DNA from 3 places in the Micromonospora luteifusca genome. Region 3 is predicted to be linked to each of the others. Evidence: riboswitches for the same ligand, from Rfam matches in the RefSeq annotation. Region 3 holds a riboswitch; each other region holds the start of a gene.

Region 1 (3,345 bases), 2.5 Mb from region 3:
CGGCCCGGGTGCGGGTCAGGCCCGCCTCGCGCAGCACTTTGAGGTGGTGGCTGCGGGTCGCTTTGGAGACGCCGAAGTCGAAGCTGCCGCAGGCGGATTCGCCGCCCTCGGCGAGTGCCCGGACGATCTGTAGCCGCACGTCGTCGGCGAGTGCGGCCAGCACGGTGGTGACCGGTATGTCGGTCAGGTCAGGTTCGTGCGGCTCCATGTGACCAGTGTAACCGTTGTTCGACAATCGTCGAACGACACCCTAGGGTCGGTGTCGTTGGTTCGACGATACTCGAACATTGGAGCTGACGATGCGATCCCGCGCCGCCGCCTATCCGCTGCTCGCCGTGCTCGGTTGGGGCGTGATGTTCCCGGTCCTGGCCAGTGCGCTGACCCGGATCGACCCGCTCAACCTGACCACCGCCCGCTACCTGCTCGCCGCCGTCATTCTCGTCGCCATTCTGCTGCTCCGCGAGGGCTCCGGCGCGCTGCGGCCCGGCGGCCGGGCCGTCGAGATCGTGGTGCTCGGCGTAGTCGGCTTTGCCGGCTTCAACCTGCTCACCAACCTGGCGCTCGAACACGCCGCCCCCCAGCAGATCTCCCTCTTCGTGGCCACCACCCCCGTGATCACTCAGCTGGTCCGGTGGGCCCGTGACGGCGTACGGCCGAAGCCGCTCTTGCTGGCCCTCTCCCTGGTGGCGCTCCTCGGCGTCGGCCTGGTGATCACCCGCGGGAGCCTGGCGGGGCTCGGCCAGTTCGGTCTCGGCGGCCTGATGATGATCGGCGCGGTGCTCGGCTGGGGCATCTACACGCATGGTGCCAGCCGGTTCGGCGACTGGTCGCCGCTGCGCTTCACCACACTGACCGCGCTCGCCGGCACAGCCGCCATGCTGGCCGCGAGCATCGGCGCCGACGCCGTCGGTTGGCAGCACGCGCCGGCCGCCGCCGACCTCGCGGCGGTCGCCCCGCAATTGGCGTACGCCGTGATTGTGGCTGCCGTGATCGCGGTCCTGGCCTGGAACACCGGCGTGCAGCGGCTCGGTGCCGCCAACGCCGCGCTGTTCATGAACCTGGTCCCGGTGACCACCTTCGCGGTTCAGATCGCCCGCGGCTACCGCCCGGAACCCGTCGAGCTGGTCGGTGCCGCCATCACGATCGCCGCGCTGATCGCCGCGAACCTCGCCACCAGGGCGCGGGTCCGGCCCTCGTCCCTGCCGCAGTCGACCGCGGTCACGGACCAGATCGCGGTGGTCGACCCGGTGGCGGTGAACGCCCGCTGACCCACCCACTGGGATGGGCGCTGGAGGCTGCGCCCGGCTTTGCCTAGACTCGACGTCACAACTGCATACCTCATCCAGAGGGGCTGAGGGATACGGCCCGACGACGCCCCGGCAACCACCCCGCGCGCTCACCGCTGAGCGCCCCGCGGGGCAGGTGCCAATTCCGTCCCCGCCGCACCGTGCGATGCGGGGAAAGATGAGAGGACTCTCGACATGACGTCGACGCTCGCCCAATCCGGCATCGGCACCTCCGCCAGCCCCGCCCGCGCCCTGGTCTGTCGCGCCTGCTCGGCCTGCTACCCGCTCGTCGCCCAGCATGCCTGCTACGAGTGTTTCGGCCCGCTGGAGGTCGACTACGACACCGCCGCCCTGGCCACCGTCACCCGTGAGCAGATCGAGGCCGGCCCGAAGAACATCTGGCGGTACGCCGCACTGCTCCCCGCCGGTCAGGACCCGGCCAGCCGGGTCACCCTCGACCCGGGGCTGACCCCGCTGGTGGCGGCGCCGCACCTCGGCGCCGAGCTGGGCTTCACCGCGCCGCTCTGGGTCAAGGACGACAGCGCCAACCCCACCCACTCGTTCAAGGATCGCGTCGTCTCGGTGGCGCTCACCGCCGCGAAGGCGCTCGGCTTCACGCGCTTCGCCTGCGCGTCGACCGGCAACCTCGCCAACTCGGTGGCCGCGCACGCCGCCCGCGCCGGGGTGCCCTCGGTGGTCTTCATCCCCAGTGACCTGGAACAGGGCAAGGTCATCACCACCGCCGTCTACGGCGGTGAGCTGGTCGCCATCGACGGCTCCTACGACGATGTCAACCGGCTCTGCGGCGAGCTGGTGGAGACCGACGAGTTCGAGGACACCGCGTTCGTCAACGTGAACGTCCGGCCGTACTACGCGGAGGGCTCCAAGACCCTCGGCTACGAGGTGGCCGAGCAGCTCGGGTGGCGGATCCCGGCGCAGGTGGTCATCCCGATGGCCAGCGGCGAGCTGCTCACCAAGATTGACAAGGCCTTCTCCGAGCTGGTGGAGATCGGCCTGGTCGAGGCCCCGGCCGGCGGTTGGAAGGTCTTCGGGGCCCAGTCGGCCGGCTGCAACCCGATCGCCACCGCTCTGCACGCCGACACCGACACGATCATCCCGGTCAAGCCCACCGGCATCGCCAAGTCGCTCAACATCGGCGACCCGGCCGCCGGCCTCTACGCCCTGGAGGCGGTCCGCCGCACCGGCGGGTGGATGGAGTACGCCGACGACGACGAGATCCGCGCCGGCATCCGCGATCTGGCCCGCACCACCGGTGTCTTCGCCGAGACCGCTGGCGGGGTGACCGTCGCGGTGCTGCGCAAGTTGGTCGAGTCCGGTCGGCTCGACCCGACGGCGGAGACCGTCGTGTTCAACACCGGCGAAGGACTGAAGACCATCGACGCGGTGGCGGGCCAGGTCGGGCCTTCCCACCACATCAAGCCCTCGCTGCGTGCCGCCCGCGACGCCGGCCTGCTCGGCTGACCCCGCCCGCGCCCGCGCCCGCGCCCGCGCCCGCGCCCGCGCCCGCGCCCGCGCCTGTGGCGTCGGTCCGGGTCGCTGGCGTCGCGATATTGATCGGCTCCGTTTCGCCGACGTGGCGGTATCCGAGCGCCTGGACACCGCCACATCGGCGATCTGGAGTGGATCACGTGCTGGGTCGGGGTCGCGTGGGGAAGAGCCGCCCGGTAACTGGAATTTCGCTGTGAGTGTGGAAAACCCGCCGCTCTGTACTTGACGGCAGGAACCGGACGGCGCAAGATGCTCCGTGCGGGAGGGCATTTCGCCGAAGACTTTTGAAGTTCTTGCGACCCAACGCCGGAGGCGTTGTGCGAGTGTCCCTCCCGACCACGTTCGATCGGGCCAGCGAATAATTCGCTGGCCCGATCGCTTTTCCGGGTGCACGCTCGGCGGCATGAGCATCACGATCGCGTCGTTCGACGGCGCCGACCGGGCTTCGGTCGACGAGGCGTACCTGATCGGGGCGGCCGTCAGCGACGCCGATCTGCCGGACCTGCCGCCCTTCTGCCGGCGGCGGTTCGACGCGATGTTCCACACGCCG
Region 2 (3,345 bases), 2.5 Mb from region 3:
CGAGCGGATCGAGAACGATCCCACCGGCCTCTACCTCTGACCCACCTCCCCCGGCCAGCAGGCCCGGCCGCGCACCGTTTGCCCTGGCGCACGACGGGAAGCCATCCGGCGACCGTGGCCCTGGGGAGGGACGATGCCAGTATTCGTCAAGAAGCTGCTGACCTGGGGCAGTGTCGCGTTCCTGATCTACTTCGTGGCCTTCCGGCCGGACGGCGCCGCGCAGATGTTCAAGGCGATCGGGGCTGCGCTGATCGCGATGTTCCAGGGCTTCGGTGACTTCCTCACCACCCTGATGACCTGAACCGGCCCGCCGGGGCGCCGGCGATCAGGGATGACCCGGCGGCCACGGCGCCGCAGGGCGCAGGCCGGGCCAGCCGGGCGGGGCGTATCCCACCGGAGGCGGAGCAGGGGCCAGCACCACCGGAATCGGCACCACCGGCTCGTCCGGCGCATCCACCGAACGCTGCGTACCGTCCGGGAAGCGCAGGTGGTAGCGGCTGCCGTCCCAGACCCCCGTCGGGGCCTGCGGGTCCCGACCGACGAAGAACGACCGGTACGCGCTGATGGTGTCCAGCAACTCCCGCTCCTCCCGTGCGGTCCGTTCCTGGTCGGCGGGCTTACGGTCCAACCCGCGCAGCGTCCCGTCGCGCAGCAGGGCCAACCGGGTGGCGGCGGACTGGTAGCCGCGCATCGCCCGCACCCCGGCGTCGCCGGCCACCCGCCGCGCCCAACTGCGGGCCGCGTGCCGCCTGCCGAGGCTGCTCAACGCAGCCACCTCGGGTGGGCTCAGCCAACCGGCACGGACGTAGTCGGGCAATGTCCGCTCGGTGAGCCGCCCCTCCCAGGCGCGCAGCCACACCGCCAATCCCACGGTGCCGAAGAAGACCGGCACCATCAGGCCCAGGAAGCCGTACAGCATGATCAACGCTTCGCCGGTGACCTGGGTCAGCGTGGGCAGCAGGTTCCACGTGCCGTGCAGCATCATCGCCAGCAGCAGGCCGGCGATCGGGGCGAGCACCCGCACCCTCCGGTCGGCCGTCCGCGCCGCGATGCCCAGCCCGATACCGGTCATCGAGGTGAAGAGCGGATGGGCGAACCCGAACAACAGGATCCGCAGAATGAAGATCGAAATCACCTGCTGGATGCCCGTCGCCGGGCCATAACGGTCGGCACCGGACGCGTAGCCCAGCCCGCCCAGGTAGAGGATGTTCTCCACCATCGCGAAGCCGACCGCGGACAGCCCGCAGTAGACCAGGCCGTCGGTGATCCCGGACCACTCACGACGGCGGAACACCAGCAGCAGGATCGGGCCCAGTGCCTTGGTCAGCTCTTCGACGAACGGCGCCACCAGCACCCCGGTGAGCGCGGACGGCAGGCCCCAGTCGTCGAAGCGGCTCGCGGCGAAGTCGTTCACCGTGAGCGAGGCGGCGGTGGAGACGAACGCCCCCCAGGCGAAGCAGAAGACCAGATATTTCAAGGGCTCCGGTTCGTACCGGTCCAGCCAGAGGAAGCAGGCGACCAGCACCGGCACCGGCAGAATGGCGGCGGCCACCCCGATCAGCAGAGCCTGCGCGCCGAGCGACTGGCCGAGCGTGAAGACCATGAACACCGCGCAGGCGGCGATGAACAGCACTACCCCGGCCAGCACCAGGAACCGTCGCCAGCCCAGTCGGCGCAACGGCATCCGGGGTGCCTCGCCGACGGACGGGGCCGTGGATGCGGGCGACGACGGCAGAGGTGAACCGGGCGGGGTGTCGGCCATGCGGTCAGCGTAGCCATCCGCTGCCGGCTGGTCCGGGCGCATCGGTAGCCGCTATGCTGCCGACAGGTCACGAGTGCCAGCGTTCAGCCCCGGCTTGCTGGCCGGCAACCCTCGTCGAGTTCGCGGTGGGGTGCCCCGGGTGATGACCGGGCCCAGCCCGATCGGTGTGCTGGGCAAGCGCGGACCCCGTCCCAACAGTGCACCCGGGGTCCCTGACCCCGGAGGTTCCGGCGTGCCCGTCACCCTCGTCCCCTCGCTGCCCACCCGCTTCGACGCCACGCCCACGCCGGCCTCGTCGCGGCCGCTCGACGTCCTCGGCGTGCCAGGCGAGATCAACCTGGACTACGCGGCCAGCGCACCGTGCGCGCAGGCCGCCGCCGACGCGGTGGCCGAGCTGCTGCCCTGGTACGCCAGCGTGCATCGTGGCGCGGGAGCACTGTCCCGGCGCTGCACCCTCGCGTACGAGCAGGCCCGGCAGACGATCGGCGACTTCTTCGGCGTCCGCGCCGACGATCACGTGATCTTCACCCGCAACACCACCGACGCGCTCAACCTGCTGGCGCGGGCGCTGCCGGCCGGCACGACCGTGGTCACCTTCGCCTCCGAGCACCACGCCAACCTGCTGCCCTGGCCGCGCGGCTCGGTGCGGCTCCCGGTGCCCACCGACCCCGCCGGGGCGGTACGCGACCTCGCCGCCGCCCTCAGCGAGCTACGTCGGGGCAGCAGCCCGGCGCTGCCGGTGCTGGTCGCGGTCACCGGTGCGAGCAACGTGACAGGTGAGCTGTGGCCGGTCGCCGAGCTGGCCCAGGTGGCCCACCGGCACGGTGCCCGGATCGTGCTCGACGCCGCGCAACTCGCCCCGCACGCCCCGGTCGACCTGCTCACCCTCGACGTCGACTACCTGGCCGTGTCGGGCCACAAGCTGTACGCGCCGTTCGGCGCGGGCGTGCTGATCGGGCGGGCGGACTGGTTGGACGAGGCCCCGCCGTACCTGGCGGGCGGCGGCGCCACCAGCCGCGTCGGTCCGGCCACCCATGACGTGACCTGGACGACCGGTCCGGCACGGCACGAAGGCGGTACCCCGAACCTGCTCGGCGCGGTGGCGCTGGCGGCAGTGTGCGCGGCGCTCGGCGACGCCGACCGGGCCGCGCTGGCCGCCCGCGAGCAGGCGCTGCTGGCCCGACTGCGGACCGGCATCGCCGCCCTGCCGCACGTGGTGGAGCTGCGTACCTTCGGCCCGGACGCGCCGCGGGTCGGCATCGTCTCGTTCGTGGTCGCCGGCTGGGACTCCGCCGACGTGGCCGCGCGGCTGGCCGGCGAGCACCGGATCGGCGTACGCGACGGGTTGTTCTGCGCCCACCCGCTGGCCCGACGGCTGCTCACCGAGGCGGCGGGGCGTACCGGCCGGCGGGACCTGCCGCCGACCGCACTGCGCGCCAGCATCGGCCTCGGCAGCACGGCAGCACAGGTGGACCGGCTGCTCGCCGCGCTCGCCGAGCTGGGCTGAGGGCACAGCACGCCGAGCTGGGCTGGATCCCGCTCAGCCCACCGGTGGGGCGGTGGGTGGTTTCGGCCCCTCGTCG
Region 3 (3,345 bases):
CACGCTGACCACCGGCCACGGCGATCCCTGGATGGTGGTCGGGTTGTCGCTGCTGGTCTTCCCGAAACTGGCGTTGGGTCTGTCCGGCTTCGAGACCGGGGTGGCGGTCATGCCGAACGTCCGAGGTGACCCACAGGACTCCGAGGCTCGACCGCTGGGCCGGATTCGCGGCGCGCGCCGGCTACTCACCACCGCCGCGGTGATCATGAGCGCCTTCCTGATCACCAGCAGCGTGACGACCACCGTGCTGATCCCTGCGGAGGATTTCCAGCCGGGCGGACCGGCGAACGGCCGGGCGCTGGCCTACCTGGCGCACGAGCACCTCGGGGAGGTGTTCGGCACCGTCTACGACCTGTCCACCATCGGGATCCTGTGGTTCGCGGGGGCGTCGGCGATGGCCGGTCTGCTCAACCTCGTACCTCGCTACCTGCCCCGCTACGGCATGGCACCGACCTGGGCGCGGGCCGTCCGGCCGCTGGTGCTGGTCTTCACCGCGGTGGCGTTTCTGATCACGGTCGTCTTCGAGGCCAGCGTGGACGCGCAGGGCGGCGCGTACGCCACGGGTGTCCTGGTATTGATCACTTCGGCGGCGACCGCGGTGACGCTCGCGGCGGTGCGACGGCGTCAGCGCGGCCGCACCTTCTCGTTCGGAGCCATCGCGGTGATCTTCGTCTACACCACCCTGGCGAACGTGGTGGAACGCCCCGACGGTGTCAAGATCGCGGCCTGTTTCATCGGCGGGATCATCGTGGTCTCGCTGCTCTCCCGGCTGTCCCGGGCCTTCGAGCTGCGGGTCGACCACGTCGAACTGGACCCCGTCGCGACCCGGATGATCGACGAGCGTGCCGGACGGCGAATCCGGCTCATCGCCCATGATCCCGACCGCCGGGACGTGGCCGAGTACCGCGCCAAGCTGGAACAGACCATGGCGGACAACGACTTTCCCGACGACAGCGACGTCATCTTCGTCGAGGTCCACGTCAGCGACCCGTCGGACTTCGAGACCGAACTGCTGGTCCGTGGCAGCGTGGCGGACGACGCCTTCCCGGTGCTCAGCCTGACCAGTTCCTCGGTGCCCAACGCGCTCGCCGCGCTGCTGCTGGAGATCCGCGACCGGAGCCGGCGACGCCCACACATCTACTTCGAGTGGAGCGAGGGCGGCCCGGGTCGCAACATCCTGCGCTACCTGGCGTTCGGGCAGGGTGCGACCGCCTCGGTCACCCGCGAGATCCTGCGCCGCCAGGACCCCGACCGACGCCGCCGCCCGCACGTGCACGCCGGCTGACCTGTGGGCGGGGCATCCCGTCGCACACCGTGAGCGTGGTCATAACGACTGGACGATCCACCCGGGCGTGCTGCTAGCCTCGCCGCAGGTCATGAGTGCCAGCGCGAAGCCCCGGCTCGCTGGCCGGCAACCCTCCTCCGCGGTGGGGTGCCCCGGGTGAAGACCAGGCACCGGCACGACGCCGGTGCAAGCGTGGCCTGGCACCCAGGTCAGCACAGACCCGGGAGAACCATGAGCATCATCCTCAGCAGCGCCCCATCGACCGACGTCGCGGATGTCCGCGCCGGTTGGCCCTCGCCGGCACTGACCCGGCGACGGCACGTGGACATGATGCGAATGTGCGGCGCCGCCTGTCGTCGCGGCATCACGCACTAGCGCACTCACCTTCCCGAGCCCTTCCCAGCGGTACGCCCATCGGGCGCACCGTCGGCGGCGCACGCCTGTGCACGCCGAGACGCGACCTTTTCGGAGACACCCGTGCGATTTCTTCCTACCCTGACCCGCGCCGCCGCCCTGGGCGCGGCCACGATCCTGGCCGCGACCACGCTCACCGCCTGCGGCAACGACAGCTCGTCCGACGCCACCGCCAACCCGTACGGCCTGGCGCAGCCGGGCGTGCTGCGGGCCGGCACGCTGACCGACGCCCCGCCGAACGTCTACCTCAAGGACGGTAAGTTCACCGGTTTCGACAACGACCTGCTGACCGCCGTGGCCAGCAGGCTCGGCCTCAAGGTCGAGTTCGTCGGCACCGACTTCTCCGCCCTTCTCTCCCAGGTCAACAACCACAAGTTCGACGTTGGCAGCTCCTCGATCACCATCACCGAGGCACGTAAGAAGACCGTCGACTTCGGCAACGGCTACGACTTCGGCTACTTCGGCCTGGACGTCCCGGCCGGCTCCCCGATCACCGGCTTCGACCAGCTCGCCGGCAAGCGGGTCGTGGTGGTGCAGGGCACCGTCCAGGACGACTACGCCACCGGCGAGCAGCTCGACCCGGTGCGGGTGCCGGACTACAACGGCGCGATCAACCAGCTCAAGGCCGGCACCGCCGACGCGTGGATCGCCCCGGCCGAGATCGGCGAGAAGTCGGCCGCCGAGAGCAACGGCAAGATCAGCGTTGCGGCCAAGCAGCTCAGCCCGGCACCGACCGCGTACGCCGTCGCCAAGGGCGGCGACAAGCTGCGCGAGGCACTGAACAAGGGCCTCGACGAGGTCATCGCGGACGGCACCTGGAGCCGGTTGCAGGCGCAGTACTACCCCGGCCGGCCGATCCCGGCGGACTTCACGCCGGGCAGCGGCACGGTGACGGCCCCGTCCGCGGCAGCCACGCCGTCGGCGTCCGCGTCGACCGCTTCCTGAGTACCCGGTGACGAGCGAGCAGGGCGGTAGGAGAGGCGACCGATGGATCCGTTGAGCACTCTGTGGGAGACCTTCTTCGACATCGACGCCATGCGCGAGGCGCTGCCCGAGATGCTGACCGTCGGGTTGCCCAACACGCTGATCCTGGCGGTCTCCGCCGCCCTGCTCGGCTCGGTGCTGGGCCTGTTGCTGGCCGTCGCCGGCATCTCCCGCAGCCGCTGGCTGCGCTGGCCGGCGCGGGTCTACACCGACGTGTTCCGAGGGCTTCCGGCCGCGGCGACGATCCTGCTGATCGGCGTCGGGCTGGCCCCGCTGGGCATGCAGGTCTGGGGGCCGGACCCGTACCCGTTGGGAATCCTGGCGTTGTCGCTCATCGCGGCCGCGTACATCGGGGAGATCTTCCGCTCCGGCATCCAGTCGGTGGAGGCCGCCCAGTTGGAGGGCGCCCGTGCTCTCGGCTTCTCCTGGGCCGACGCGATGCGGCTGGTGATCATTCCGCAGGGCATCCGGCGAGTGCTGCCGGCGTGGGTGAACCAGCTCATCGCCCTGATCAAGGACTCCAGCCTGGTCTACTTCCTCGGCCTGGTGGCCAGCCAGCGGGAGCTGTTCCGGATCGGGCAGGACTACGCGGCCACCACCGGCAACGAGTCCGCGCTGCTGCTGGCCGGGCTCTGCTACCTGGTGCTGACCGTCCCGCTGAC

The links. Region 3 has a riboswitch for S-adenosylmethionine ahead of JOD64_RS23865 (ABC transporter substrate-binding protein). Riboswitches for the same ligand answer to the same signal wherever they lie in the genome.
Region 1: it holds a riboswitch for S-adenosylmethionine, as region 3 does, so the genes downstream of both, thrC (threonine synthase) here and JOD64_RS23865 (ABC transporter substrate-binding protein) in region 3, are expected to answer to the same signal.
Region 2: it holds a riboswitch for S-adenosylmethionine, as region 3 does, so the genes downstream of both, JOD64_RS12035 (aminotransferase class V-fold PLP-dependent enzyme) here and JOD64_RS23865 (ABC transporter substrate-binding protein) in region 3, are expected to answer to the same signal.

What each region holds. Positions count from the first base shown of each region.
Region 1 is NZ_JAFBBP010000001.1:2,722,533-2,725,877, reverse strand. It holds gene JOD64_RS12125 (ArsR/SmtB family transcription factor) at 1-208, opposite strand, end outside; gene JOD64_RS12120 (DMT family transporter) at 300-1,268, shown strand; SAM riboswitch class I at 1,336-1,471, shown strand; gene thrC (threonine synthase) at 1,482-2,768, shown strand; gene JOD64_RS12110 (GNAT family N-acetyltransferase) at 3,199-3,345, shown strand, end outside.
Region 2 is NZ_JAFBBP010000001.1:2,701,942-2,705,286, forward strand. It holds gene JOD64_RS12020 (GroES family chaperonin) at 1-40, shown strand, start outside; gene JOD64_RS12025 (hypothetical protein) at 134-301, shown strand; gene JOD64_RS12030 (PrsW family intramembrane metalloprotease) at 326-1,804, opposite strand; SAM riboswitch class IV at 1,828-1,948, shown strand; gene JOD64_RS12035 (aminotransferase class V-fold PLP-dependent enzyme) at 2,019-3,269, shown strand; gene JOD64_RS12040 (FUSC family protein) at 3,303-3,345, opposite strand, start outside.
Region 3 is NZ_JAFBBP010000001.1:5,216,534-5,219,878, reverse strand. It holds gene JOD64_RS23870 (APC family permease) at 1-1,285, shown strand, start outside; SAM riboswitch class IV at 1,373-1,484, shown strand; gene JOD64_RS23865 (ABC transporter substrate-binding protein) at 1,763-2,644, shown strand; gene JOD64_RS23860 (amino acid ABC transporter permease) at 2,687-3,345, shown strand, end outside.